3 regions of the Pseudoalteromonas sp. T1lg122 genome follow, and region 1 is predicted to be linked to each of the others. Evidence: predicted binding sites of a transcription regulator. Region 1 holds the regulator's gene; each other region holds the start of a gene.
What was found. The regulator sigma-54, encoded in region 1, starts transcription at its own class of promoters, with help from an activator protein. The targets are predictions, from matches to a motif close to GTTGGCACGNNNNTNGNNT.
Positions count from the first base shown of each region.

Region 2: a site for sigma-54 is predicted at 5,282-5,300, ahead of glnA (glutamate--ammonia ligase). Genes of this name have one in related genera too.
Region 3: a site for sigma-54 is predicted at 4,102-4,120, ahead of C2M33_RS20675 (CsbD family protein). Genes of this name have one in related genera too.

Region 1 covers NZ_PQCG01000031.1:93,587-103,859, forward strand. The annotation lists gene C2M33_RS11255 (bifunctional diguanylate cyclase/phosphodiesterase) at 1-748, shown strand, start outside; gene C2M33_RS11260 (YgiQ family radical SAM protein) at 1,033-3,210, shown strand; gene mgtE (magnesium transporter) at 3,289-4,647, opposite strand; gene C2M33_RS11270 (HPr family phosphocarrier protein) at 4,858-5,130, opposite strand; gene rapZ (RNase adapter RapZ) at 5,144-5,989, opposite strand; gene ptsN (PTS IIA-like nitrogen regulatory protein PtsN) at 5,990-6,442, opposite strand; gene hpf (ribosome hibernation promoting factor) at 6,446-6,733, opposite strand; gene C2M33_RS11290 (RNA polymerase factor sigma-54) at 6,761-8,257, opposite strand; gene lptB (LPS export ABC transporter ATP-binding protein) at 8,373-9,098, opposite strand; gene lptA (lipopolysaccharide transport periplasmic protein LptA) at 9,095-9,616, opposite strand; gene lptC (LPS export ABC transporter periplasmic protein LptC) at 9,606-10,160, opposite strand; gene kdsC (3-deoxy-manno-octulosonate-8-phosphatase KdsC) at 10,157-10,273, opposite strand, start outside.
Region 2 covers NZ_PQCG01000005.1:222,082-232,354, forward strand. The annotation lists gene C2M33_RS05245 (hypothetical protein) at 1-132, shown strand, start outside; gene C2M33_RS05250 (Crp/Fnr family transcriptional regulator) at 129-587, opposite strand; gene ntrC (nitrogen regulation protein NR(I)) at 613-1,998, opposite strand; gene glnL (nitrogen regulation protein NR(II)) at 2,017-3,087, opposite strand; gene C2M33_RS05265 (DUF4124 domain-containing protein) at 3,168-3,689, opposite strand; gene glnA (glutamate--ammonia ligase) at 3,820-5,226, opposite strand; partial or broken gene typA (translational GTPase TypA) at 5,734-7,556, shown strand; gene C2M33_RS05285 (ATP-binding protein) at 7,771-9,927, opposite strand; gene C2M33_RS05290 (helix-turn-helix transcriptional regulator) at 10,045-10,273, opposite strand, start outside.
Region 3 covers NZ_PQCG01000034.1:529,357-539,629, forward strand. The annotation lists gene C2M33_RS20655 (alkene reductase) at 1-13, shown strand, start outside; gene C2M33_RS20660 (MBOAT family O-acyltransferase) at 18-455, opposite strand; gene hrpB (ATP-dependent helicase HrpB) at 606-3,026, opposite strand; gene C2M33_RS20670 (substrate-binding periplasmic protein) at 3,196-3,963, shown strand; gene C2M33_RS20675 (CsbD family protein) at 4,159-4,356, shown strand; gene C2M33_RS20680 (GGDEF domain-containing protein) at 4,397-5,437, opposite strand; gene metH (methionine synthase) at 5,780-8,410, opposite strand; gene C2M33_RS20695 (homocysteine S-methyltransferase family protein) at 8,420-9,487, opposite strand; gene C2M33_RS20700 (homoserine O-succinyltransferase) at 9,477-10,273, opposite strand, start outside.

The DNA.
Region 1 (10,273 bases):
CAGGCAGCTTCGCCAAGATTTTGAGCAACGTAAATTAGAAGTGTGGTTTCAACCGCAACTTGATTTAAATACCCTCGAAATTATAGGTTGTGAAGCGCTGCTGCGTTGGCCCTCAGGAAATGGTCAGTATATTTCTCCGGCGATTTTCGTTCCTATGGCCGAAGATGCTGGTTTAATTGTTGAAATTGGTCAATGGGTGCTAGAGCAAGCATGTATGCAGCAAAAACGCCTAGAAGCGATGGGATTTGCAATTAGCATTGCAGTAAACGTCTCAGTGCCACAATTTAAAGTTAAAGGCTATGCTCAGCAAGTAAAAGACACGCTTATTAAATACGATGTAGAACCGCAGTATATTGAACTTGAAGTAACCGAAAGCGTGGTTATGGATGAGCTTACGAATGTGATCACAACTTTAAAAGAGCTCAAAGAGTTTGGTATCGAGATTGCGATTGATGACTTTGGTACCGGCTTCTCATCATTGAGTTACTTGCAAAAACTGCCATTAGACAGACTCAAAATTGATCGTGCCTTCATTAAAGACTTACCAGGTCAAGATTGTCAGGCGATTGCCGCATTAATTATTTCTCTTGGTGCAAGGTTAGGTTTAAAAACCATTGCTGAAGGAGTCGAAACCCAAGCGCAAGCAGATTATTTAGCTCAGCTTGGCTGTGATGAAGTGCAAGGCTTTATGTACGCTAAGCCTATGCCAGAAAAAGAGTTAATTACCTACCTGCAAGCTAAGCAATAGCTAGTTACAGTAAGTGCATATGAATTAAACCGCGCCCTTCAATATGTAGGGCGTTTTGTTTTCTATAATAATCTATAAGACTGAGGTATAATACCAACCCGCGATAATACTTAGTCATTTTGAGAGATTAAACCTGTCGCTACCTGCGTTAAAAATTTCTGATTTAGAACAACTAAATAACGAAATTTTTGCCTTGATATCAACGAGGTTTTATTGCCTCAAAATAGACCACTTAATTAAGCGAGTTGGTATAATTCGCCCCTTTTGTTAGCAGAGTACACTTTATGAGCGCATTAAAAGCCGAGCGAGGCCTGTTTTCTTACCCTAAGTATTGGGCTGAATGCTATGGCACGGCGCCATTTTTACCAACCACTCGTGCAGAAATGGACGCGTTAGGTTGGGATAGCTGTGACGTGATCATTGTTAGTGGTGATGCGTATGTTGACCACCCAAGTTTTGGTATGGCTGTGATTGGACGTATGCTTGAGTCGCAGGGTTTTCGTGTGGGTATTATTGCGCAGCCTGATTGGAACTCAAAAGATGCCTTTATGGCGTTAGGCAAGCCTAACTTATTCTTTGGTGTTACAGCGGGTAATATGGACTCGATGATCAACCGTTATACTGCTGAAAAGCGTATGCGTCATGATGATGCGTACACACCGGGTAATATAGGTGGTAAACGTCCAGACCGTGCGGTGGTTGTATATAGCCAACGCTGTCGTGAAGCTTATAAAGATGTGCCGCTGATTATTGGTGGAATTGAGGCGAGTTTACGCCGTATTGCTCATTATGATTATTGGCAAGAAAAAGTACGCCGAAGTGTGTTGTTTGATGCCAAAGCTGACATTTTAATTTACGGAAACGCTGAGCGCCCACTTGTTGAAGTCGCTCATCGTATTGCTGCGGGTGAGTCGGTTGAGACAATCCAAGATATTCGTGGTACCGCGGTTATTCGTAAGGAGCCATTACCGGGTTGGCGTGGAAGTGACTCAACTGCAATTGATAAAATCGGCAAAATTGATCCAATTCCAAACCCATATGGCGCAGATGATGTGGGTTGTAGTAAGTCTGAATTTAAACAAGCGGGAATCGATTTAAGTGCTGAGGCGGCTAAGCCAATCACTATTCAGCCTGCGCGCCCTAAGCCTTGGGAAAAGACCTACGTTAAGCTACCAGCGTATGAGCAAGTAAGCGTGAATAAACCGCTTTATGCTCATGCCTCGCGTATTTTGCACCAAGAAACAAACCCAGGTTGTGCACGTGCGTTATTTCAACGCCATGGCGACCGTTCTATTTGGGTTAACCCGCCAGCATTTCCACTTGAAACCGAAGAAATGGATGGCGTATTTGGTTTGCCTTATCAGCGCATTCCGCACCCAAGTTACGGTGATGAAAAAATCCCAGCCTATGAAATGATTAAAACCTCGGTGAACATCATGCGTGGTTGCTTTGGTGGTTGTTCTTTCTGTTCGATTACAGAACACGAAGGACGCATTATTCAAAGCCGTTCTGAGCAATCAATTATTGATGAAATTGAGCAAATTCGTGACAAGGTGCCGGGATTTACAGGTGTTATCTCTGACTTAGGCGGACCGACAGCGAATATGTATAAGTTACGCTGTAAGAGCAAAAAGGCAGAGAGCACGTGTCGTCGTTTATCATGTGTTTATCCTGATATCTGTAAGCATATGGACACGGATCACACTCCAACCATTGAGCTTTATAAAAAAGCCCGTGATGTAAAAGGTGTGAAGAAAATTTTGATCGCGTCTGGCGTACGCTATGACTTAGCCGTTGAAGATCCACGCTACGTTAAAGAGTTGGTTACCCATCACGTAGGCGGGTACTTAAAAATTGCCCCTGAGCATACTGAAGATGGACCATTATCTAAGATGATGAAGCCGGGCATGGGTGCTTACGATAAGTTTAAAGAGCTATTTGATAAATACTCAAAAGAAGCGGGTAAAAAGCAGTATTTGATCCCGTATTTTATTTCTGCTCACCCAGGAACAAAAGACGAAGACATGGTGAACATGGCGCTGTGGCTAAAGGCTCATGACTTTAAACTTGATCAAGTACAAAACTTTTATCCATCGCCGATGGCTAATGCAACAACGATTTATCACACAGAGATGAACTCGCTGCGCAATATTAAAAACAATACTGAACAAGTTCCAGTACCAAAAGGTGCGCGTCAGCGTCGCTTACACAAAGCGATTTTACGCTACCACGATCCAGCTGGCTGGCCGATGATCCGCGAAGCGCTGAAAAAGATGGGCAAAGCAAACCTCATTGGTAAAGGGCCAAACTGCTTGGTACCTGAAGAAGGCCGTAATGAAAAAGCGGCGCAGGGTAAAGGTGGAAAAGGCCGTGCGGCACTGACGCGTCACACCGGGTTTAGCCAATTTAAAAAGGCCAACACGAAACCTAGAGTGGGTAAAAATAAGCAGCGTGCAAAGTAAATAGAAACAAATACGGCCCTTTAAGGGCCGTTTTTATTTATACCAATTCGCTTAATTAAGTAGTATTGCGAATTGGTATTAGATCAATAACCAAGTTGCGGTGCCTAAAAAGGCAAAGATACCAACAATATCAGTGACGGTTGTCAGCACTACACTCCCGGCAAGGGCTGGGTCTATTTTCATTTTTTTGAGGATTAGCGGAATACTCGCACCTGCAATACCGGCTGCGACAAGGTTCATAAACATTGCAAACGCTAAGACCGCACCGAGCTTAAAGTCCCATTGCCATAGAGCAACCACGCCAGCAATTAAGACTGACCAAATAACACCATTAAGCGCACCAATTGCTAACTCTTTAAGTAGTAAGAAGCGTTGGTTAGTTTGGTTGATATGACCTACGGCTATACCACGAATAACCAGTGTCAGGGTTTGGCTGCCCGCAACACCTCCCATTGAAGGGACGATACCGTTTAGCACCGCCAAAATAGGTAAAATTGCTAAGGTGTTTTCAAAAAAGCTTGCCACAATGGCTGCTAGCAATGCGGTTAATAAGTTAACCCCAAGCCAAATAGAGCGACGCTGCGAACTCTTTAGTACTGGCGCAAAGGTATCTTCTTCATCGTCTAGACCCGCGAGGCTTAGCATACTGTGCTCTGCATCTTCACGGATTACGTCAACGATATCATCGATGGTAATACGACCAAGCAAGTGGGCGTTATCATCAACAACAGGGGCTGAAATCCAGTTGTGTCGTTCGAACAGTTGCGCGACATCACTTTCATCCATCGAAATTGGAATTGACTCACAATCTTCATCCATTAAGTCTCTGACAACTTTATCGGATGAATTAGTGAGTAGGGTGGTTAACGAGAGCGCCCCTAAAAAGCAATTATGCTTATCTACCACGTACAGATCATCAGTGCCCTCTGGTAATTCGCCCCTTAAGCGTAAATAGCGTAATACTACATCGAGGGTAACATCTGGACGAATGGTTACCGTATCGCTGTTCATCAAGGCACCGGCTGAGCGCTCTTGATAAGAAAGTGCTTGCGTTGCTCTCTCTCTATCTTGCGAGTCCATGGCACTGACAACGTCTTGATATACGGTATCAGGAAGACTACGTAGGACTTCACCTAAGTCATCGTCGTCCATGTCTTCTGTGGCTGCAGCGATGTGCTCAGGCTCCATCTGGGCAATAATGCCAAGACGTACATCTTCAGACAGTTCTTCTAGAACATCACCGCGGACATCTGGGTCAACCAGTTGCCAAAGCATACGACGAATTTTATGAGGAGAAGATTCAAGTAAAAGGGCTGTATCACAAGGCGCCGTTTTAGCTAACATACCGCGCACTTGAACAAATTGACCACTATTGAGTGACTTGGTCACTTGTTTGAGTTGTTGTAGTGGGTAATCTTGTTCAAAGGCTTCTGGCATTGGCGTCCTTACAACTGAAAAAAGTTTAAATAGGCTAAGCAAATCAGCATAGTTGCTTTGTGGTGTATTTGCAGAGATATCGTCGCACTGCGATAAATTTATTAAGAGTTTTGTAATTTAGAGAAGCGAGCGATATAAAAGTAGGATATTTAAAGGGAATTTTAAATATCCGAATTAAGTTTACCGTAAACCCCGAAGGCTTAGCAAATGCTATTCTTGCTCGTGAAAGCGTTGCGCAATTAATTCGCCAATTGCCGTTAATGCGGCATCAGCATCCGGGCCTTCGCATACAACGCGAACTTCTTTACCTTGGCTGCTTTCAAGTAGCATTAACGCTAACACGCTGTCGCCTTCGGCTTCTTTATCGTCTTGATAAAGGGTAATTTTGGCATCAAATTGCAGCGCTAATTGCGCCAAAACAGTGGCAGCACGAGCATGTAAACCAAGTTTATTTTGAATTAAAAAAGTATCTTCAGCGTGCATTCTAGGTGCCTAATTAAATGTCTTGTTCACGGTGACGAATTTTTACATTGGCATGGCTTTTCGCAAAGCTTTCACCAATTGTTTGCGCTAAATAAACAGAGCGGTGTTGGCCACCGGTACAACCAATTGCAATAGTTAGGTAACTGCGGTTATTGCGCTCTAAATGTGGCAACCATGTTTGCACAAAGGTCTGTATTTGCCATGTGAACTTTTGCACTATGCTGTGGCTCGCAAGATAATCTTTTACTGGTTGATCAAGGCCTGTTAGCGGCTTTAAATCTGGCTCCCAGTGTGGATTAGGTAAAAAGCGTGCATCAAATACGTAGTCAGCTTCTTTTGGTATACCGTGCTTAAAGCCAAACGACATAAAGGTAATAATCAGCTTTTTATCTTTTTTACCTAAGATCTTTTCGCGAATTGATTCAGCTAACTGATGAACACTCAAATCGGTGGTGTCAATCATAAAATCAGCGCGGGTGATCAGCACATCGAGCAATATTTTTTCTTGTTTAATAGCAAGATCGAGTGGCAAAGAATCAATCGATAATGGATGTAAGCGGCGTGTTTCTGAAAAGCGCTTTATCAGGGTTTGATCATCACTATCTAAGTAAAATAGCGTTGGGTTTGCAAACCCTGGTAGGTATTCAAGAATATCATTAAATTCTTGCTGCTCTTTCGGTAAGTTACGTACGTCGATACTGACTGCTATTTTATCGTAATTATCAGATACGCTACGTACGAGTGAAGGCAGCAAATTCACTGGAATATTATCAACGCAATAATAGCCTAAGTCTTCAAGTACTCGTAAAGCGACCGATTTACCTGAGCCTGAGCGACCGCTGATAATGATTAATTCCATTTATGCCTCTGCTGATATGACCTGAAACAGTTGCTGATCGGTTGTAGCACTGCGTAACTGTTTACAAAATTCTTTATCTTTAAGTCTATCAGCAATTGTTGATAAGGTCTTTAGGTGAAGCTGACAGTCACCATCTGGTACGATGAGTGCCACAAATATATCAACCGGGCGGTTATCAATAGCATCAAAATTGATGGGTGATTCACTCACTATGATAAACGCATGGGGTTCATCGGCACCGCTCATTCGACCATGGGGAATAGCAATACCGCGACCGATGCCGGTGCTGCCTAGTTTTTCTCGGTTGAGCAAAGCATCTAGGATATCTTGTTGCGATAAATGAGGAAGCTGCTGGTGGGCCAGTTCGCTGATATATTCAAGAATTCTTTTTTTGCTATTAAAAAGGACCGCAGCTTTGCTGCAGTCCTGGTTAGTAAGTGAACTTAGTTTCATAATTTAATGTCGAGCTAATTTCTCTTTGTGTTTAATGACTTGGCGATCAAGCTTATCGATCAGTGAGTCAATGGCTGCGTACATATCTTGATGTTCTGTAGAAGCGAACAATTCGCCTCCGTTTACATGTAAAGTTGCTTCTGCTTTTTGGCTTAATTTTTCTACATCTAGAATGACATGAACATTATTTATATGGTCAAAATGCCTTTCTAGTTTCGCAAACTTGGTGTTTACATAGTCTCTTAATGAATCAGTGATTTCTACATGACGACCAGTTAAATTTAGTTGCATAAGCATTTTTCCTTCTATGTAAAACGTCTAAATCAAACTCTTGCGCTGATTAGACGGAGGTATTGCTAGAGACTCACGATATTTTGCAATTGTACGTCTAGCTACTTTAATTCCTTGCTCAGCCAATATATCTGCAATTTTACTATCACTCAATGGTTTAGCTGAGTTTTCTGCGGCCACTAACTTCTTGATTAAAGCGCGTATTGCCGTAGAAGAACACTCACCACCATTTTCGGTGCTGACATGGCTTGAGAAGAAATATTTCAACTCAAAAATACCCCTCGGGGTATGCATATATTTTTGCGTTGTTACACGTGAAATTGTCGATTCATGCATTTCGACCATTTCAGCAACATCATTTAGCACCATCGGCTTCATCGCTTCAGGGCCGTGCTCAAAGAAAGCTTGTTGTTGTTGAACGATACAGTTGGTTACTTTTAATAACGTATCGTTACGGCTTTCTAAGCTCTTAATAAACCACTTTGCTTCTTGTAAGTGAGAGCGAATAAATTGGCTGTCGCTACTCGATTTTACTGAGCGAGACATAGCCGCATATTGGCTGTTTACTCTAATCTTTGGCATACAATCTGGGTTTAACTCAACCACCCAGCGACCTTTTACTTTTTTCACTGATACATCAGGTATAACGTACTCAGACTCTTCGCGTACTATGCTATCCGCAGGCTTAGGATTTAAGCTGTGAATAAGCGTCATCACTTCTTTAAGCTCATTTTCTTTAAGCTTAGTCTTTTTCATCAAAGTGCGATAGTCGCGACTCGCTAATAATTCGATATGCTCAGATAAAACCATTTTAGTTTCAGCTAAATATGGTGTGCTAGCGTCAAATTGACGAAGCTGAATACACAGGCATTCTTGTAAACTGCGCGCGCCAATACCAACAGGATCGAATAATTGTATTCTTTTTAAGACCGCTTCAACTTCATCAAGTTCGATTTCTTCTTCATCGTTATTTTGATTAAAGCTTTCGACAATATCTTCACAGCTGATCGTTAAAATACCTGAGTCGTCTATGGCTTCTACTATGGCTACGGCAATCGCTTCGTCAGTTGGGCTAAATGGCGTGAGCTGTAATTGCCACATTAGGTATTCTTGTAGGGTTTCAGTTGATGCGCCTTGGTAAATAGACTCATCTTCAGGCATAGGTCCTGATGATGTTGATGGGGCAGCACTCATGTACTCGTCCCACGTGACGTCCATTGCTAAGTCATCACTTACGGTGTCTTTATTGAGGGCGTCACTGCTTTCTTGCTCGTATTCGCTAGGTGCTTCTTCTGCAGACGCGCTTAGTTGCATATCGTCAGATTCAGCTTTTTGCTCATTCTTACCGATACTTTCTTCGTTGTAATCAGCCTCTTCCACTTCAAGTAGGGGATTACTATCAAGCGCTTCTTGAATTTCTTGCTGGAGATCCAATGTACTGAGCTGCAACAAACGAATCGCTTGTTGCAGTTGTGGAGTCATTGTAAGTTGCTGGCCCATGCGCAGCTGTAATGATTGCCTCATGTATCCCTAACAATCCTTTTTAAGTTATCGATGACTGTGCTGTGACAGTTAAAAAATTATCGATTTATTGTCATTGTTATAAGTCTAGCAGATGCTCTAGTCGGTGGCGTAATGGTTACAGCCTGAATTGCTCGCCTAGATATACATCACGTACAGTTTGGTCAGCTAATACGTGCTCAGGTGTGCCTGATGCAATTAGCTCCCCATGAGAAACAATGTAGGCTTTTTCACAAACATCAAGGGTTTCTCTAACATTATGGTCAGTAATGAGTACCCCAATACCGCGGTTTTTTAGGTGCTCAATAATTTTCTTTATATCTAACACTGAAATTGGATCAACACCAGCAAAAGGCTCATCTAAAAGGATAAATTTAGGATTTGCGGCTAATGCGCGAGCAATTTCAACGCGGCGACGTTCGCCACCTGACAGCGCCATACCTTGGCTGTCACGGATATGTTGAATGCTAAATTCGTCGAGTAAGCTGTTTAGCGTTTCTTCGCGGGTGGTTTTATTTAGATCTTTACGGGTTTCTAAAATTGCCATCAAGTTTTGATAAACCGTCAACTTTCTAAAAATTGACGACTCTTGCGGCAGATAACCAATACCTAAACGTGCGCGGCTATGCATTGGTAAAAGCGTAATGTCGTTATCATCAATGCTGATTTTACCTTTGTCGCTAGGTACTAAGCCTACAATCATATAGAAGGTTGTCGTTTTACCTGCGCCATTTGGACCAAGTAAACCAACAATGCTGCCAGCTTCAACTTCAAGGCCTACATTTTTAACCACTTGGCGGCCTTTGTAGCTCTTAGCTAAAAGCTCTGCTTTTAATGTGCTCATGGTTGGCCTTTGTTATCTTTTTTGTTTTCAACTGGAACGAGGATCGTGTGTACGCGATCTGTTGAGTTTTCGTCTTTTTCTGCGCTGATCAGCTGTTGAGCCATATCGTAGGTAATGCTTTTGGCCGTTACTTTTTGACCCGATTGAGTGACTTCAGCTTCGCCATTGAGTGTTAAGAAGCGTTTCGCAACATCGTAACGTACTTCTTGTGCACTGGCGCTCATTACGGTGCCATCAGCTTGCTTTTCTTCGAAATAAGCAGGATTACCTGTCGCGATAATTAATTCGACAGTGCCTTCGGTGTCTCCACCGTGTGCTTCAAGACGCTCAGCTGTAATACGACGATTACCATGCACGATCTCTACGTTACCTTCGAATATGCCAACGCCATCTTTTAGTTTACCAACTTGGCGGTCTGAGCTAATGCTAATTTGTGCGCCAGTTTGCTCAGCAGCCGCGCCTGAAAACGCGATCAATAAGCTTGGGATCAGGAGTAGTTTCTTAAGTTTATTGGTCATAGTATATGGTTCGTGTATGGTTAGTTAACTCAACAATTTCGGTTTTTAGATCGGCTTTTAAGCCTTTCCCGGTAATCTTTAAATTCGGTCCTGTTAGCGTCACAGGTTGCTTAGAAAACATGGTCATTTTATCAATGTCGACATTAATGTTTTCAGCTTTAATATCTTCGATCATGCCGTTGTGGGTTAAGTTTTTAGCAACCACATCCCCTTCAAAAATCAGCTGATCGTTTTCGTATAAAGTGGCTTCTTTGGCTTTTACTTGCCATACCTGCTGGTCGCCATAAATCGTAAAAATTGGTTGTTCAAAAAAGGTAAACCCTAATTGTTGATACAACTCCATTTTGGCGGCCGCCACCTTATGACTAATTTTGCCTTGTTCGTCATACGCAGTTTGCTTTAAGGCAACGGCTGTATAATCAGGCGATGCTATGATCTCGTCTTCACTACTTATTGCGTCTGTTGATTGATTAAAGTACGGGTACCATAACCACACCATGCAACAAACAAAAACAATACTCAGTAAAATACGGGCTATATTCATGCGCTGGTTCCATCGCTAGTTAACGGCTTGCCGTTTTCTAACATCAGTAAATCAGTTAATTCACGCACGGCTCCAAAGCCACCCGGTAATAACGTGGTGTAATGAGCCAGCTT
Region 2 (10,273 bases), on a different contig from region 1:
AGCTACAGCCATTTAACGCCAGAAGTGAGTACCCCATTTGGTATGAAACCATCAGATACCTATCGTTACACGGCACGCGTTAATAGCCCAAGTTGGTTAAATTGCTCATTACAAATTGTGTATATGGACTAGCTACGCGACTCAAGGTATGTGCTTAACTTAGTAATGCGTTCACTCATGCCTTCGATGATGCGATCTTTAATTTTCTCGCGGATCACATTCGGTAAGCGGGTAAGTGCTTCAGGGGTGATAGCTAACAAAATGGTATCAACTTTTGCGCGTGCACTGGTACTGTGCTCGCGGTTATTGATAAAAGCACCTTCTCCGATAAATTCACCGGGTTCAATGGTGCCAAGTTCGAGTAAGTGGCTTTGTTTGAACACCATCAGTGAGCCGCTTAGCACAATATAAAGTCGTTTATCAGTATCGTATTGCTTGAAAACACCGCGGCCTTGTTTGACTAAATACAAATGACTAAATGACTCTAACAACACCTGCCGTTCACTGAGAGAAAACTCTCTAAAGAACGACAACCTGTTAATGATTTCCATTTGTTTAATTAGTGGAATGTGCTCGATTAACTTCATTGACTCACATGGGTATAGCGCGAAATTAGCTAATATTGCGCTCTTTTAGCTTGCGGGTCAATGTATTGCGGCCCCAACCAATTTTCACCGCAGCTTCTTGCTTGTGCCCAGCACAATTGGCTAATGCCGTTTTAATCAAGCGAGTTTCAAGTTGTGCTTGAATGGCTGGCCAAATATTTTCTTTGCCTTGTTTAAGTTCCAGATTAAGCCATTGTTGAAATGCATCCAGCCAATCACCTTCTTGCTCAATGGGTGTGACAGCGACGATTTCTGGCGGTAAATCTTGTTCACTTATAAGCTCACCCGGCGCCATAACTGTTAACCAGCGACAGGTGTTCTCTAGTTGGCGCACGTTACCAGGCCAGTTAAATAAGCGCAGTTGCTCAGTGGCTTTAGGGCTTAAAATCTTGCTTTCAACTTGCAGCTCTTTGGCGCTTTTATGTAAAAAGTGCTGTGCCAGACGTTCAATATCTTCAGTACGCTCACGTAGTGCTGGTAAGCGTAAACGCACCACGTTTAGGCGATGAAATAAGTCGTCACGAAACTTGCCTTGTTTAACCAAGTCTTCGAGGTTTTGGTGCGTTGCCGCAATAATACGTACATCAACTTTAATACTTTGATGGCCGCCCACGCGGTAAAACTCACCATCGGCTAACACGCGTAACAAACGCGTTTGAACGTCGAGTGGCATATCCCCAATTTCATCTAAAAATAAAGTGCCACCATTCGCTTGTTCAAAGCGGCCTTTACGAATGCTGTCGGCTCCGGTGAATGCCCCTTTTTCGTGACCGAATAATTCTGACTCGACCAATTCTTTAGGAATGGCAGCCATATTCAGAGCAATAAACTGGTTTTCTTTACGAGGGCTGTGGTTATGCAGGGCACTAGCAACAAGCTCTTTACCTGTTCCCGACTCACCGTTAATCAGCACGCTCATGCTCGATGCTGATAATTTACCAATCGCGCGAAATACCTCTTGCATTGCAGGTGCTTCACCTATGATATGCGCATTGGTTTGTGGTGCTTGTTTGCGTTTAGTTTTCTTCGTTGAGTTAGCACGACAGGCGCTTTCTACCAGCGCAACAGCTTCGTCTAAATCGAACGGCTTAGCGAGGTACTCAAATGCCCCTTTTTGGAAGGCATTTACCGCAGAATCTAAGTCTGAGTGAGCGGTCATGATAATCACTGGTAAGCCAGGATTTTGCTCGGCAATGGTTTCAAGTAACGCCATGCCATCCATGCCAGGCATGCGCACATCGGATACCAGTACCGTTGGCTGGCTAAACTTTAATGCATTCAGCACGTCTTGTGCATTTGCATAGCTTTCAGTTTCAAATCCTGCACGTGCCAACGCTTTTTCTAATACAAAGCGGATAGAGGCATCATCATCAACTAACCAGACTGTTTTCATGACTACTCCAAAAAACCATTAATCCGTAAAAGGCAAATAGATATTAAATTCTGTATGGCCTGGCCAACTGTCACAATCAATGTGGCCATCATGTTGGTCAACCAAGGTTTGCGCTATGGATAAACCAAGCCCTGATCCATTTTCTTTATTGGTGATCATTGGGTAGAACAAGGTTTCACGTAAACTTTTGTCTATTCCCGGGCCGTTATCCGAAATTTGGATCAGCAAGGTTTTCTTCGGTGCCTTACCTGGTCGCCTGTGTTGATGGTTGATGCGGGTTTTTATTCTTATCTCGCCACCATCAACGAGTGCCTGTTGTGCATTACGAATAATGTTCAGTACCACTTGCTGGATTTTACCTTGGTCTATGTACACGCTCGGTATACTTGGATCGTAGTCTTTCACTAAAGTGATATTGGCATTGTTATCTAACATGCTCAGTTTAATCACTGACTCTAAGGCTTGGTGAATGTTGCCATAAGATTTATGTGGCAATTGATTCGGACCAAGCAAGCGGTCAACAAGCTCACGTAAACGGTCTGCTTGTTCAATGATTAATTCGGCACATTGATCTCGTTCTTGCTGATCAACCTCATACTGCAATAATTGCGCCGCTCCGCGAATTCCACCTAAAGGATTTTTAATTTCATGTGCTAAACCACGAATTAAATTACGTGCAGCTTGATATTGGTGCATTTGATTAGAGGCTTGATCGTGGCGAATTTCATCGTCCATTTGACGACATTCGAACAGAATATAATTGTCATCGTTGTTACTAATTCTGCGCGTACTAATGGTTAATTTCGCGTGGCGAGAATCAACGAACACCACGTCAGCCCTGTGCTGGTGGCAATCGACACCATCGAATAACGAATATTGGGCAATGCGTTTTAAGTCTATTGAGTGGTAATTAAATAGGTTATCGAACGGTTGGTTGATAATGCGTTTTGGACCTAAACCTAAAAGCTCACTGGCGCTATCGTTTGCATAAACCAGCTTAAAATCTCGGTCGAGTAAAATGACGGCAGTACTTAAATTTTTCCAAATACTGTCGAGTAATTCAGAATTAAAGTGTGTTTCACTGAGCATGATTGCACCATTTTAGTGCGTTGCGATTAAGTGCAGCTTAGCATACTCTTTTTACATTAAGAGACGTTATATCGAAAATTTTAGTTTCCGCCATAAATCGATGTTCTATGCATAAAAAAGGTGCTGACTGGGCTAACCGAAACGAGTTTATTATTCGCATCATAAAGTTTGGCTTGTAATGTGTGTTCACCTCGCTCGACCTCTCTTAGTGCAAAGGTCGTGCTATTACTTGGTGCACCATGGGCTGAGCCATCAAATAAAAGTTGTACTTTAAAGCCATTTTCGAAGCGAGGGCTAATGCGTGCAGTAACGTACACAGAGCCGGTATTTTCTCTTACGGTTGCTTCATTTGCTGGTGATGAAATACTGACGTTAAATTTGACTGGCATTGCGCTTGGGGCGCTATCAAGTATGCTGGTGTCGGTAGCTGGCATGGTCAGGTTTTGGGTGTTCATCTTTACTTCTGTCGCACCAGGTCGTGGTGTATCAGAAAATACTAAAACGCCGTTCTTATCTTTCCAAGAATAGACTTTTTGCGCTGCGCCATAGCTAAAAAAGCTTAGAAAAATCAGCGATAGTACCAATAAAGTTGTGCTTTTCACCCTGCAACCCTGCATTTTTTAATCTAACTAAAACTGTAGAGTAGAACCCGCTCAATTACCATTAAAAAAGCCCGCGGAGCGGGCTTGAGAACACACATTTATTATCTTTAGATAATTCTGCTACAGCGTATTACACGCTGTAGTACATTTCGAACTCAACTGGGTGAGTTGTCATGTTAAGTTTTTCAACTTCTTTGCCTTTTAGCGCGATGTAAGCATCGATTAGGTCATCAGTGAACACGCCGCCAGCTTTTAAGAACTCACGGTCAGCGTCAAGTGATGCTAGTGCTTCAGATAAAGAAGATGCAACTTGTGGGATCTCAGCTGCTTCTTCAGCAGGTAGATCGTATAAGTCTTTGTCCATTGCATCGCCAGGGTGGATCTTGTTTTTGATACCGTCAAGGCCAGCCATAAGCATTGCAGAGAACGCTAAGTATGGGTTAGCTGTTGGATCAGGGAAACGTACTTCGATACGACGTGCTTTAGCAGACGGTACCACTGGAATACGGATTGAAGCAGAACGGTTACGTGCAGAGTATGCAAGCATTACTGGTGCTTCGAAGCCAGGTACTAGGCGTTTGTATGAGTTAGTTGACGCGTTAGCGAATGCGTTGATTGCTTTAGCGTGCTTGATGATACCACCAATGTAGTAAAGTGCTTCTTCAGAAAGACCAGCGTACTTGTCACCAGCGAAGATGTTCACGCCATCTTTACCTAGTGATTGGTGACAGTGCATACCAGAACCGTTATCACCAACGATTGGCTTAGGCATGAAAGTCGCTGTTTTACCATATAAGTGAGCCATGTTATGGATAACATATTTCATCTCTTGGATTTCGTCAGCTTTTAATACCATTGTATTGAAGCGAGTTGCGATCTCATTTTGACCCGCAGTTGCTACTTCGTGGTGGTGAGCTTCTACAACTTGACCAAGTTCTTCAAGAACTAAACAAGTCGCTGAACGCCAATCTTGTGATGAATCAACAGGTGAACACGGGAAGTAACCGCCTTTAACACCTGGACGGTGACCTTTGTTGCCACCTTCGTAGTCTTTATCAGAGTTCCATGAAGCTTCGATGTCATCGATTTTGTACATTGAACCAGACATGTCTGATTTGTATTTAACGTCGTCAAATAGGAAGAACTCTGGCTCTGGACCAAATAAAACAGTGTCAGCAATACCAGTAGAACGCATGTACTCTTCAGCGCGTTTTGCAACAGAACGTGGGTCACGCTCGTAACCTTGAAGTGTTGAAGGTTCAACTACGTCACAACGGATGATTAGTGTTGCTTCTTCAGAAAATGGGTCCATTTTCGCAGACTCAGGAACAGGCATTAATACCATGTCTGATTCGTTGATACCTTTCCAACCAGCAATTGAAGAGCCGTCGAACATTTTTCCGTCTTCAAAAAAGTCTTCATTAACTTGATGATGAGGAATAGAAACATGCTGTTCTTTACCTTTAGTATCAGTAAAGCGTAAATCAATGAACTTAACGTCATTTTCTTTGATAAAATCTAAAACCGATTGTGACATGTGTCCTCCAATTGTTGGGTTTTATTTTTGCTGCATTATTGCTTTTGACTTATATAAGCTGGTTTCGTGCCATGTTTTTAACGCATTGTTTAGCCTTGTAAAAAGTAAACGCCTTCTGGTTTTGTTAACTTTTTTTGCACTAATTTGGTGCGTAAAAAGATCATTCTGGTGCGTAAAAAGTGCGACTGCGATTTGCACAATAATTGCGCATGCCAATTTGTCTGTTGTAAACACGATTTAGTGCCAAAATATGGTTCAAAAACTAAAATTTCGCCAGTTTTGAGTTCAGATTCACTTTAATTTTCATAAATTTGTCATTTATAAAACAGATACTTATAAAAAGCCTGAAGAAAGTTTATAAATTTATATTGGATAAACTTTCATCCATGCCATTATTAAGGGATAATATGCGCCCTTTTAAATCCTATGCTGGGACATCTGGTGAAAATGCAGGTGAGTGCGTAGATCTTGCAGGATCAATGAGATTCAATTTCTCTGAGAAAAAATATGAGCATCGAAAAGTTAAGAAATATAGCGATTATCGCCCACGTTGACCACGGTAAAACAACTCTGGTTGATAAACTGCTTGAGCAATCAGGCACATTAGAAACGCGCGGCGGTAACGAAGAGCGCGTAATGGACTCAAACGACATTGAGAAAGAGCGTGGTATTACCATTTTAGCTAAGAACACTGCTATCTCTTGGAACGACTACCATATCAATATCGTAGACACCCCAGGACACGCCGACTTCGGTGGTGAAGTAGAACGCGTACTTTCGATGGCTGACTCAGTATTACTACTTGTTGATGCTCAAGAAGGTCCAATGCCGCAAACGCGTTTCGTAACGCAAAAAGCATTCGCACAAGGTTTAACGCCGATTGTTGTAATCAACAAAATCGACAAACCAGGTGCACGTCCTGACTGGGTTATGGACCAAGTTTTCGACTTATTCGATAACCTAGGTGCAACTGACGAACAGTTAGACTTTAAAGTAATCTATGCATCAGCTATCAACGGCTGGGCAACAATGGATTTAGACGAGCCATCAGATAACATGGAACCAATGTTCCAGATGATCGTTGACGAAGTATCTCCACCGGATGCAGATCCTGAAGGTGCTTTCCAAATGCAAATTTCTCAGCTTGACTACAACTCATACATCGGTGTTATCGGTGTAGGTCGTATCAAGCGTGGTACTGTTCGTCCTAACCAACAGGTTACTGTTGTAAGCGCAGACGGTACTAAGCGTAACGGTAAAGTTGGCCAAGTAATGAGTTACTTAGGTCTTGAGCGTCATGAAGCAGAATCTGCTGGCGCGGGTGACATCATTGCAATCACAGGTCTTGGTGAGCTGAAAATCTCAGACACTATCTGTGATGTAAATACCGTTGAAGCATTACCACCGCTAAGCGTTGATGAGCCTACAGTAACAATGACGTTCTCTGTAAACACATCACCATTTGCTGGTAAAGAAGGTAAATTCGTAACTTCACGTAACATCCTTGAGCGTTTACAAGCTGAGCTTGTTCACAACGTTGCATTACGTGTTGAAGAAACTGACAACCCAGATAGCTTCCGTGTTTCTGGTCGTGGTGAGTTACACTTAGGTATCTTAATCGAGAACATGCGTCGTGAAGGTTACGAGCTTGCTGTATCTCGTCCACAAGTAATCCTTCGTGAAGTTGATGGTCAAAAAGAAGAGCCATACGAAACACTTACAATCGACTGTCAAGAAGAGCACCAAGGTTCTATCATGGAACAAATTGGTCTTCGTAAGGGTGAGCTAACTGACATGTCTCCAGATGGTAAAGGCCGTATTCGTATGGACTTTATGATCCCAAGCCGTGGCTTAATTGGTTTCCAAACTGAATTCATGACATTAACGTCAGGTTCTGGTCTTCTTTACCATACGTTCGATCACTACGGTCCGTACAAAGGCGGTACTATCGGTGCTCGTAAGAACGGTGTAATGATTGCTAACGCAACAGGTAAAGCACTGACTAAGCATTATTCAACCTTCAAGATCGTGGTAAGTTATTCATCGGTCACGGTGTTGAAGTTTACGAAGGTATGGTTATCGGTATCCACAGCCGTGATAACGACCTAACAGTAAACGCGCTTAAAGGTAAGCAGTTAACAAACGTACGTGCGTCTGGTACAGACGAAGCGCAAACGTTAACGCCACCACTAAACTACACGCTTGAGCAAGCGATTGAGTTCATCGATGATGACGAGTTAGTAGAAGTAACACCTGAGAGCATTCGTATTCGTAAACGTCACTTAACTGAAAGTGAGCGTAAACGTGCGAGCCGTGCAGCTAAAGACTAATAACGTCTTTCGCTTCGAAAAATGAGAACCGCCGTATTGAAAAATACGGCGGTTTTTTGTTTTAGCTTTCAAAAGAACGAGAGGTCAGATATTAGACATCAGTCGTTAGTTGATCGAGAGCGGCATTATTTTCGCAGTTGTAGAGCTAAGCCATCATGCTCAAGGTTAAACGGGGTTTAGTTTGCGCTAGAAGCGAGAAGTTAAGAGCTAGCTCTTATGCTAACTCACTTCTAACATGCTTCAAGTAGGCCTGTAGGCTTTCTTGCCATAGCACTAAAGCTTCGGTTAATGATTCTTTCAAAGGTTTGTTGTCGAGTAGCTTACGCTCAATTTTCTTGAGCTCTAGACCATAACGGTTAAAGCCTAGTTGTAAAGCAGTGCTAGCTTGGCGGTGCAAAAGTTTAATACACTGATCTTTATCGTCTTCAACGAGTTGTTGACAGCGAATGAGTTTGTTCCTTGCAGAGAGTACAAATTCATTGTAAATCGATGAGACTTCATCTTCACTGAATGAGCTGACAAGTGTGGCAGCGGCTGTTTCATCATAGAGTGTATCGCGCAGCTCAACGGCAATACTCGCAGCCTGATTGCTTTGTGAGTCACTGAGTGCTTGGCGCAGTTTTTGTTGCTTTATTGGTTTGCCAACAATGTCTTTAATACCAAGTGCTAAGTACTCTTTTATTTCATCAGGACTAAGACTCGCGGTAAACGCTAACACCGGTGTTCGTTGGTTTAAATGGTCGATGGTTTTGAGCTTTTTCAACACTTCTTGACCAGTAAGGTCTGGTAAGTTCATATCCAATAGCACCACATCAAAGTGATGCTTCTGCATCAGTTCAATGGCGCTAGTTCCGTCTTTTGCAAGCTTGATTTTGTGCTCGTCATCGGCCATAAATTCAATGGCAATTTTCTGATTTAAATCGAGATCTTCAACTAATAACACGTCCAGGCCAGTAACATAATCTTTTGATTGGTGGCGCTGCTCAACGAGGCTGAGCTCACCAATCGCAAGAGAGATATCAAAACTGAAAGTACTGCCTTTGTTTAGCTCACTTTCAATATTGAGTTTGCTGCCTAATTTATCTAATAAACGGCTAGTAATCGCTAAGCCAAGGCCTGTTCCGCCTTTTTCTTTACCTGCACTACTTTGTACATAAGGTTCTGTAAGGTAGGCAATTTCTTCATCTTCAATACCTGGGCCTGAGTCGATTACACTAACACGAACAAGGTGATCTAATTGCCCTTCGTTGAGCAGTTTCACATGAATTTTTACTGCGCCATGGTCAGTAAATTTAATCGCATTACCCACTAAGTTAATAATAACTTGTCTGAGCTTTTGTTGGTCGCAGTAATAACATGCTTGATCGGGCAAGTTGTATATAAGTTCAAACTTTAAGTGTTTTTGCTCTGCTAAAGGACTAAGCAAAAGGCAGAGGTTATTGAGCCAGGTTTTAAACTCGACGTCTTCTTCGTAGAGCGCTTCATCACGCTGATCTAGGCTGGCGTAGTCGAGTACTTTATCGACCAGCAAGTTGAGTGACTCAGCTGAATTAATTATTGCTTCGCAATAAGGCTTATCTCGTGGATCACTCGACTGGTTCATGATTAGCTGCGCACTACCTAAAATGCCATTTAACGGTGTGCGTATTTCATGGCTGATAGTTGATAAGAATAAGCCACGAATTTCTAAGTCTTTGTGTGCTTTTTCAGCTAACTGATTAAGGTTTTGCTCGCGGCGTTCATTACATAATAGTGCCATACCGGTTGCATAAAACATCGGCGCAATAACACCATTTATAAATAAAGTGATACTAAACCAATTTGCAGAGAGTAGATTAGCTGTTGTGACATCTCCCATCATTAAGGTTCTGCCTGTAAATATCGCCAGAATAATGCTGAGAATTAAGATGTAGACAATACTGCCATTGGGGTAACTTTTACGGCCATTTCGAATGAATAATGCCATTAAAAACAACGCTTCAATTATATGCTGGAGATCTGAAACCAAAATTCGACTACGTAACTCGGCGCTATCAGTGGCAAGGTAAACCATGGTCATCGCGAGCACCACCGTGATCGCAACAAAGGTTTTAAAACCGACGCATTTGGCATTTAAAAATTGGCATATCGCGAGTACATGAATAATGGATGCACTAAAGAGTAGGGTGTTTGCGATAGCAACACTAGCAATATTATTGATATGGCCATGCAGTGCAAAACTCATTACCGATGCAAACATCACTAAAGGGTAGAAAATATAGAGTAAGGTGCCCGGAGTATTATTATTGGTTCGCCATGTAAGGTAATTAAGAAGGGTCATCACTGCCATCATGGCAGCACTGGCATAATATAAAGTGGCTGAGTCGAGCATTGTATTTCCGGTGTTTTGCAATCAGTTTGAGAATAAAGTCAATTACTGCGTTTAGCAACCAGAAACAAAAACAGACGCGGTTGCGTCTGTTTTAACTAGTAGGATGTTTTGCTTGGTTTAGCGAATTTCGTCAGGAATATTTTGCTGTGCCCAAGACAATAGCTCGATACGGTTACGACATTTAGTTTTTCTAAATGCACTGTATAAGTGAGTTTTAACTGTATGCGGGCTGATGCTTAAATCTTCAGCAATTTCTTTATTTTTCGAACCTTTACTCATTAATGAGATAATTGCTTTTTCACGTTTAGTAAGTTTAACCGGTTCGATGTCACCATCTGTCAATTTG
Region 3 (10,273 bases), on a different contig from region 1:
AGCAACGCAATAACGCACTAAAAAAGGTGGCTCGTCAACCAATAGCTCAATACAATAAAGCTGATGTTGGCGAGCGCTCTAAACAACCAAGGAGCAGAGCTAAACTGTATTTGGCTGTACTTGCTTACTAATACCAAAGCGCCCATCACAGTAAACCAAGGAGTAAAAAAGAATAGTGGCTTTAACTTCACTAAACTCACTGCTAAATCGTGCAGCGCCCCACTGACAGCAAAAGTAACAACAACCGCACACCAAACCGGCATAATGTCATTGCAAGGCTTCATTACATACCGAGATAAATAATAGCTCCACACCGGATTCCAATATCGCCAAAACAGATAAAACGAGCTCGCACCCAGCGAGCGTGTCAGCATATTGCGCAGCGAATCTTTATGCCCCAGAGGCACACCTGTTCGTTTTTTAACATATTGAGCAAGGGTAATAGCTGCAGACACTGGCTTTCTCTTTTTACTAATGACTCAATTAGACTACTAAACAGTCAACAAAAGGGATACCAAAACAAGGCTGGAAATTGTAACGGTTTATGAAGCATGCAGCTCTAAGGCAAGTGATGAAGCTGAGCTAAGCACTCAGCTTCATTAAAATCACATCTTACTTTTTACTTTATTAGTTGCTTGGCTGGTGGCTGGGTCGTCTGGCCAAAAATGTTTTGGATAACGCCCTTTCATTTCTTTTTGCACATCGCGGTAACTCGTTTGCCAAAAGTTAGCTAAGTCTTGAGTTAACTGCAGCGGTCGCCTCGCTGGTGATAATAGCTCCATTAATAATGGCAGTTTACCTTGTGCCAGCAAAGGCGTGCTGGTCATGCCATACACTTCTTGCATGCGTACACTGAGCTTCGCAGGGCCATCAAGCTGATAGGTCACTTTTACATTTGAACCACTTGGCACCGTTAATCGCAAGGGGAGGAGTTCATTCAATAAACTTTGCTGCTGCCAATCAAAACAGCTTTTAATTGCTTCGCTGTAATTGAACTTTTTTAATTGCTCAAGGTTTTTAATATCATCCAAATAAGGTGCAAGCCATTGGTTATCGGCAATTAATTCATCATGATTTAAAAGCGGGAATGATTCTGGTAACAGCTTACTTGCCAAACTCATTCGAATAAGTAACTGCTCACTGTCGGGCTGTTCATTAAATAACGAAAAGCCCTGCTTACTAAATAAGTTTAACCACGCTTTAGTGCGTTCGCTCTTATCTAGGGGCTGTTTACTTGGCTGACTCGCTATGGTGATAGCACCGAGCTTGAGCTCATCTTGATGGATAAAGCGCCCTGCTTTTTCATCGTATTCGCAGCGAGTTTGCTCAGCAAATAAATGCGAAAGCTCATCTTCAAGGTCACTTGGCATAAAGGCAACAGCAGCAAAAACACGTTTTCCTTTATGGCCGCCCATATGTGCAATGGCAATATAATCATCGTTATGCCAAAACCCCTCACTTAATTCGGCGCCCGCACCATTGGCAAGTAAATAACCATTACCGCGTTTTTTGGCTAGGCGGTCAGGAAAGGCAAGCGCCACCAGCAGCGACAAGTACTCTGTTTTAAGCTCATTAACCGGCTTGAGTTGCAAGCGCGATAGCCAATATGTTAATTGCTGCTTAAATACTGGATGCGGTTTGCTGTGCTGACTATGTAATGCCAAATTAAGATCAGCAGGCATACTAATTCGGCTTTCAAGCAGTGCCGTTAAATACCCCGCTAATACATAAATACCAGGCATGCGCTGCTCTAGTTGCTTTGCCTTAATGAGCATATGCGAGAGGCGAATATCGGCTCCATAGCTCAGCATTTGGCTACCGAGGGCTGTTAGCTTTTCATTTTCATCAATGGCTTCGAGCATTTTCAAAAGTGCCGTTGCCTGTTTAATCTGCTGGCTACTAGGTGGGTCGAGTAAGCTAAGCTCAGCAAGTGACGCCCCCCACTGCTTTGCCTCTAATAACAAATGACTAATATCACTGGTCAGAATTTCTGGCGCATCATGGCTATTACGGCGCTCAAAAGTTTGTTTAGAGCCTAATCGATACACAACCCCCGGCTCAATTCGCCCAGCACGACCAGCGCGCTGAATGGCAGAAGAACGAGAAATACTTTGCGTAACGAGCTCTGTAACACCGGTTTTTAAATTGAAATTGGCAGCACGGCGTTTGCCGCTATCAACCACAATGCGTATTCCTTCAATGGTCAAACTGGTTTCAGCGACATTGGTGGTTAATACCACTTTGCGTTTACCATGTTTAGCAGGCGCGATAGCAGCTTGTTGCTCGTTTTTATTTTGCTCACCATACAAGCTAAATACTTCGACGCTATCACCTAAATCATTTAAAGACTGCTGAACGCGCATGATTTCACGCTGCCCTGGTAAAAATACTAAAGCACTGCCCGTTTGCTCACTAAGCGCCTGTTTTATTAGTGCAGGTATGTCATCGAGCCAACGGCTTTCGTCTTTAAGTGGAATATACACTTCATCAATGGGGTAGCTTCGTCCTTGTGATGAAATAATCGGACAGCTGAAAAACTCACTGAAACGATCGCCATCTAAGGTTGCCGACATCAGTAAGATTTTTAAATCATCGCGAAGTGCCGCCTGTGTTTCGAGGGCAAATGCCAAAGCCGTATCTGCGGCAATTGAGCGCTCGTGAAACTCATCAAAAATAAGTAAGTCTACATCACTAAGCACTGGGTCATTTTGCAACATACGCGTCAGCATGCCTTCAGTGACAATTTCGAGTTTAGTTGCAGAACTTACTTTTGATTCGCCACGAATGCGTAAGCCGACACTGTCACCGACTTTTTCATTCTGCTGACTTGCCAAATACTGGGAAATATTGCGTGCGGCCAGTCGTCTTGGCTCTAACATAACAATGCGTTTAAAGTGACCTTCGCGCATTAGGGTAAGAGGCAGCCATGTCGATTTACCCGCTCCCGGTGGCGCTTGCAATAAAGCCATTGGGTTACTCTGTAATGTGGTTAACAGGGATTGATAAATATCTTGAACTGGCAGCACGTTAGGTATCTCTTACTTTCTTTTCGCGCATTGTATCAAAAAACTAAAAATTGCGATGGCTATAGGCTTATTTTCTATCTCGGGCTTTAGAAGTGAAAACATTGCATTCTGCCAGTTTAGACTTATTCTTGATTAAACGACCAAACAAAAATCAGAATAAGGAATTAACTTGTTCAGGATTTACACCCGTATTTTAATCACCTTGCTACTTTTAGTTTTCCCGTTTCAAAAAGCGTTTAGTCAGCAAAAAATTACGGTTGCACTTGGCAATACACTACCACCTTGGGTGATGGTTGAAGACAACACAGGTATTATTCCTGACTTACTTCGTGCAACACTCGGTGTTCACGGTTATCAAATACACTTTGTCTACGTTCCCTATGCAAGGCGGATCCCTTTGTATACTGAGAACTTAGTTGATGTTGTGTCTGATATTAATGAAAAAATTATCGAAACCCATCAAATGAGCGGTTACTTTTCAGATATTGCTTACAGCTACGAGAACTTCGCTTTTAGTCTGGCCAAGCAAAACCTGCAGCTTAGCTCTATTGCACAATTAAAACACTTTAGTGTTCTTTCATGGCAAGGTGCAAAAGAATTACTCACACCAGAATATCAAGCAATGGCCAGAGAAAACCCACAATACGCAGAAACCTATGATCAACTTGCACAAGTACAGCTTTTGTATCGAGAGCGCTACGAGGTGATCCAGATGGACGGTAAAATTTTTGATTATTATCGAGCGTTAATTAATATCAATGACGAAATTGATGTCTCTAAACCTGTACAACGATTTGCGTTATTTGGCAAAAATCCCAGTGGCTTTTTATTCCGAGACGAAGCCTTAAGAGACCAGTTTAACGAGAACTTGCGTAAACTAAAATCAACTGAAGAATACACGCGGATAATCAATCGCTATACATCTAAAAGCCACTAAGTATCTAAAAACTAGCGCAACAGAAAATATTACAGGCTGATTCTAAAAACTACGTAGTAATTGCAAACTTTTAAATTCCACTCATTATATGTAAAAGCATAAAACAACTATAAATCAATCAGTTAATAAATTCACCAAGTTGGTACTGCGATTGCTATTACTAAGATGAATGTTTAACAAAGTAAGGAGATTATGATGAACAGCGATCGTTTAGAAGGCAACTGGAAAGAGCTTAAAGGTAAAGCACAACGTAAATGGGGTGACCTTACCGATGATGATTTAGATAAAATTGAAGGTAGCCGTAAAGAGCTGGTTGGTAAACTTCAGCAAAAATACGGTAAATCGAAGGAAGAAGCTGAACGTGAAGTCAGCGACTTTGAAAAAAGCCATTAATTTGAGCAATCAATAAAGCCGCTAATTGCGGCTTTATTTATCAAGCCGGCTCATGCTTCGCTAAATCAACTTCAGCAACCGTTTGATTTTTACCTTGCGATTTAGCGCGGTAAAGTCGTTTATCGGCAATGTTTAAGCAATGATCCATGCTTTCATCAGCAACGCGCACGTACAAGCCAATACTTAAGGTGACATGAAAACGATGCTGACCGCTCGTAAATGGCTTTTCGGCAAGCTTCTTATGGATTTTTTCAGCGACTTTTCTTGCTCTAAGCTCATACCCTGTTGGGATCACAATTAAAAACTCTTCGCCGCCCCAACGGGAAATAACATCGTCTTCTGTGCACACTTCTTTAAAGACATTAGCAAAAAATATCAGCACCTCATCACCCACTTGATGACCGTAGGTATCGTTGATTTGCTTAAAGTTATCAACATCCATCAGCAAGAATACAGCCCCTTCGCCAAAGCGCTTATCTTGCAAGCATTCAGTTGCGAAGCGACGGTTAGCGAGTTCAGTCATCGCATCAGTACGTGCAAGCTTTTGATTAAGCTTAAGCTGTTCCATTAACTGCAAACTGTATTTGTTGCGGTAATATTCGTAGAAGCCGCCCAAAATACATAAAATCGAGAAACACAGCATGACCCGAGTAGGAAAGTAATGACTCGGATATCTGTAATAGCCAAATTGATCGGTAAAGTAGAAAAGCACTGAAATAATGATGGCAAGCAGAATAAGATCGAACGCTCCGCGCCTTAAGCCACGAATAAAAAAGGTCACAGGCGAGACTATAAACAGCCATAACGGCCCTGTGCCATTGCTGCCCCCAGAGACAATTAAAAAACACATCATCGAATAGAGAGCGTACAACATAAGTACTGCTATGGTTTCGTCACGATTTTTAATAACGAAAGGTGAGGCAAACACAAAGCCGCCAATAATCAATAAATAGCTAAGGGCATGGTATCCATCTTGATAGCTGGTGATCGCCATTAAAAACGAAGTGATCGAACCAATAAATGCAAAAACACGTAAAAATCGTGCTTTATCTTTGTCGCTTGCATTCACTGTATCAATCACAATTTCACCTTAGATTTCTTGATCAATCTCAACAATACCAATCCGCAATAATACTTAATCATTTTGAGGGATTAAACCTGTCGCTACCTGCGTTAAAAATTTCTGATTTAGAACAACTAAATAACGAAATTTTTGCCTTGTTATCAACGAGGCTTTATTGCCTCAAAATAGACCACTTTATTAAGCGAATTGGTATAACTTTAACACAAATATTTAAATTAGAAGGAATTTACCAGTATTAAAGCAATTAAAAAGAAAAAAGTATGATTAAAAATGGGCATAAAAAAACGAGCCATGTGAGGCTCGTTTTTAATTTAAACAAAAGCTAATAACTAAAGGTTATTATTCTGGTTCATAGCCTAAATTAGGCGACAACCATCGCTCAGCTTCTGCAAGAGTCATGTTGGTACGCTTAGCGTAATCTTCAACCTGATCTTGTTGAATTTGCGCCACTGCGTAGTACTTAGCTTCAGGGTGAGAGAAATACCAACCAGAAACCGCCGCACCCGGCCACATTGCGTATGAACTTGTTAGTTTCATGCCGATACGCTGTTCGGTATTAAGTAACTGCCAGATTTTCTTCTTCTCTGTATGTTCAGGACAAGCCGGGTAACCTGGCGCTGGGCGAATACCTTGGTAGTTTTCACGAATAAGTTCATCATTCGATAGGTTTTCATCTACCGCATAGCCCCAATACTCTTTACGTACTTGCTCATGTAAGTACTCTGCAAATGCCTCAGCCAAACGGTCTGCAACGGCTTTAACCATGATCTTATTGTAATCATCTTGCTTAGCATCGAAGGCATCGGCAAGGTCGTCTTCTTCAAGACCACCAGTAACCGCAAACGCACCAAAGTAATCTGGGGTGCCTTTTGGCGCAATATAATCAGCTAAACAGTAGTTAGCAAAGTCGGTTTTTTCAGTTTGCTGACGTAAATGACACGATGTAGTTAAAAGCGTTGTACGCGACTCATCGGTGTAAATCTCAATGTCATCCCCTACTCGGTTTGCAGGGAATAAACCAATGACACCTAGAGGTTGTAGTGCACCTGATTGCTCTAGCTCATCAAGCATTGCATTAGCATCTGCGAATAAGCTTTTAGCCTGTTCACCCACAATTTCATCTTCAAGAATACGTGGATACTTACCAGCGATTGACCACGTCATGAAATAAGGTGTCCAGTCGATGTACTGTCTTAAAGTCGCAATCGAAACATCTTTAAATTCAGTCACACCTAGCTTTTTCGGCACAGGTGGTGTGTAGTTGTCCCAATCCAATTTTACTGCGTTGTCACGAGCACGCTGTAAAGTAACTGGTTTTGAGCGTGGCTTTTTACGCGCTTGTTGTTCACGTACTTTTTCATACTCAGCCTTGGTTTTCTCTAAAAATGCCGGCTTTAATTCTTTCGACAATAAATTAGAAACCACACCTACAGCGCGGCTGGCGTTATTGACATAAACCACACCTTTATCATACTGAGGCTCAATTTTAACCGCGGTATGCGCTTTAGAGGTTGTTGCACCACCAATCAGTAGCGGTAATTCAAAACCACGACGGGTCATTTCTTTGGCAACATGCACCATTTCATCAAGGGATGGGGTAATAAGCCCTGATAAACCAATAATATCGGCTTTTTCGTCAATGGCGGTTTGCAAAATTTTCTCTGCAGGCACCATCACACCAAGGTCGATAACCTCGTAGTTATTACATTGCAGTACCACGCCTACGATATTTTTACCAATGTCGTGTACGTCGCCCTTAACGGTTGCCATAACCACTTTACCATTGGTTGCGCCCTCTTCTTTTTCAGCTTCAATGAAAGGGTCAAGATAGGCAACGGCGCGCTTCATTACACGAGCTGACTTAACAACCTGTGGTAAGAACATTTTACCTGCACCGAATAAGTCACCAACGACATTCATGCCGTCCATAAGCGGGCCTTCGATCACTTCGATAGGCTTAGCTTTGCCCTTGCGGCACTCTTCGGTATCTTCATCGATGTATTCGGTAATGCCTTTTACTAGCGCGTGTTCAAGACGCTTTTCAACAGGCCAAGTACGCCATTCTAAATCCTCAACTTTTTCCGCTTGCGCCATACCTGAGTATTTGGGTGCAAGTTCAACTAGTCGCTCACCAGCACCTGGGTCGGTATTGAGGATCACATCTTCCACGGCTTTACGCAGCTCTAAAGGAATATCATCATAAACCGCTAATTGACCCGCATTTACAATGCCCATGTCCATACCCGCTTTAATCGCGTGGTATAAAAACACAGAGTGAATAGCTTCGCGTACTGGGTTATTACCACGGAACGAAAACGACACATTCGATACACCACCCGACACTTTACAGTGCGGTAAGCCTTGCTTAATTCGGCGCGTACCTTCGATAAACTCAACCGCGTAGTTATCGTGCTCTTCAATGCCCGTTGCAACAGCAAAAATGTTTGGGTCAAAAATAATGTCTTCAGGCGGAAAACCAATATCTTCAACAAGAATTTTGTAGCTACGCTGACAAATCTCGAACTTACGATCAGCGGTTTCAGCTTGCCCTGTTTCATCAAACGCCATTACAACTGCTGCGGCACCAAAGCGTTTAATTAGCTTAGCTTGGCGGATGAACGGCTCTTCACCTTCTTTAAGTGAAATTGAGTTTACAATGGCTTTGCCTTGAATACATTTTAAGCCCGCTTCAATCACGTCCCATTTCGATGAGTCGACCATGATCGGTACTTTTGAGATATCTGGCTCTGAGGCAATTAAGTTTAAAAACTTTACCATCGCCGCTTTTGAGTCCAACATGGCTTCATCCATGTTGATATCAATCACTTGCGCGCCATTTTCTACCTGTTCACGGGCAACGTTAAGAGCGGTCTCGTAATCTTCTTCCATGATTAAGCGCTTAAACATAGCCGAACCAGTTACATTGGTACGCTCACCGACGTTAGTAAATACAGCAATTTGGTCAGTCATGTCGGTTTCCTAGTTTAAGTTACACGCTTCAAGGCCCGATAAGCGCATACGCACTTCAAGCTCTGGCAATTGACGTGGCTTAACACCACTCAGACCTTTCGCAAACGCCTTAATATGAGCCGGTGTGGTGCCACAACAACCACCTACAATATTAATAAAGCCAGACTTACCCCAGTCGATAATTTCTTTTGCCATTTCAGGGGCTTCTAAATCATATTCACCAAACTCATTCGGTAAACCGGCATTGGGATGCACCGAGGTAAAGGTTTCGCAAACACGTGATAACTCTTCAACATATTGACGCAGTAAATCAGGGCCAAGGGCACAGTTAAGGCCGATTGATAGCGGTTTAATATGGCGAATTGAGTTATAAAATGCTTCTGTGGTTTGTCCTGATAAAGTACGGCCTGAGGCATCGGTAATGGTGCCTGAGATCATCACAGGTAAACTACGACCAGCTTGCTCGAATGCTTCTTCTACGGCAAACGAAGCCGCTTTAGCATTAAGGGTATCAAAGATGGTTTCTATTAAAATAAGGTCAGCACCACCTTCCATCAGTGCCAGTGTTGACTCAACATACGCAGCCACCAGCTTATCAAAGTTGATATTACGGTAACCCGGGTCGTTTACATCTGGAGAGATAGAGCAGGTTTTTGATGTTGGTCCAAGTACACCGGCTACATAACGCGGTTTGCTAGGATCGTTTGCTTCAAACTCATCACAGACGCTGCGTGCAAGTTTCGCTGATTCGAGGTTGATTTCGCGGCTAAGGCTCGCCATATCGTAATCTTCCATCGAAATAGTCGTGGCATTAAAGGTATTCGTTTCGATGATATCAGCCCCCGCCTCTAAATAGGCACGATGAATATCCGCAATGATTTTTGGCTGAGTCAGGCTTAATAAATCGTTATTACCTTTAATAAGTACATGCCAGTCTTTAAAGCGCTCACCGCGATAATCCTGTTCTTCTAATTTATGTTCTTGGATCATGGTGCCCATCGCGCCATCGAGGATTAAAATTCGCTGTTTCAGCGCCTCGGTTAATTGTTCGCGTTTATTCACTGCATTACTCGGCATAGTTGTTAGTCCTTACATCTTGGCTAACTAAGTTAATATCATACGGTGTAGTTTGGTACACATAATAGTTTAACCAATTCGAAAACAATAAAAAGGCATGGCTTTGCCAGGTCTTCGACGGTTCGTTGTCTGGGTTATCGTCTGGGAAGTAATTTTCTGGCTTAGGCGCATCCGCTGATTTTTCTTGGTCGCGCAAATACTCCCCTTTAAGGGTATGTGCATCGTACTCTGGATGGCCAGTAATATACACTTGGCTGCCTGATTTATTTTTAATTAAGTAGGCACCTACTCGCTCAGAACCAGCTAACACCACCAAATCATCGCAGGCAGTGATCTTGTCGATATCAATATGACCATAGCGAGAGTGTGGCACTAAAAAGGTATCATCAAAACCACGAGTGAGTGCTGCATGGTCAAAATAACTTTTATGGGTAAATACGCCGCTTAATTTATTTGGTTTAAGTTCGCGCTTAAGGCCATAGTGATGATATAGACCCGCATGGGCCGCCCAACACGAAAACAGCGTAGACGTAACATGTTGCTCTGCCCAATCTAAAATAACTTTTAGCTCGTCCCAGTAAGCAACTTCGTCATACTCTAAATGAGCAAGCGGTGCCCCAGTGATAATCATGGCATCGTAGTTATTATCTTTCACTTCTGAAAAATAGCGATAAAACGTATCCATGTGCTGCTCAGAGTGACTACTGGTGCGGTGAGTATCTAAGCGCAACAGCTCAACATTAACTTGTAGCGGTGAATTAGCTAACAAGCGAATAAACTGCACTT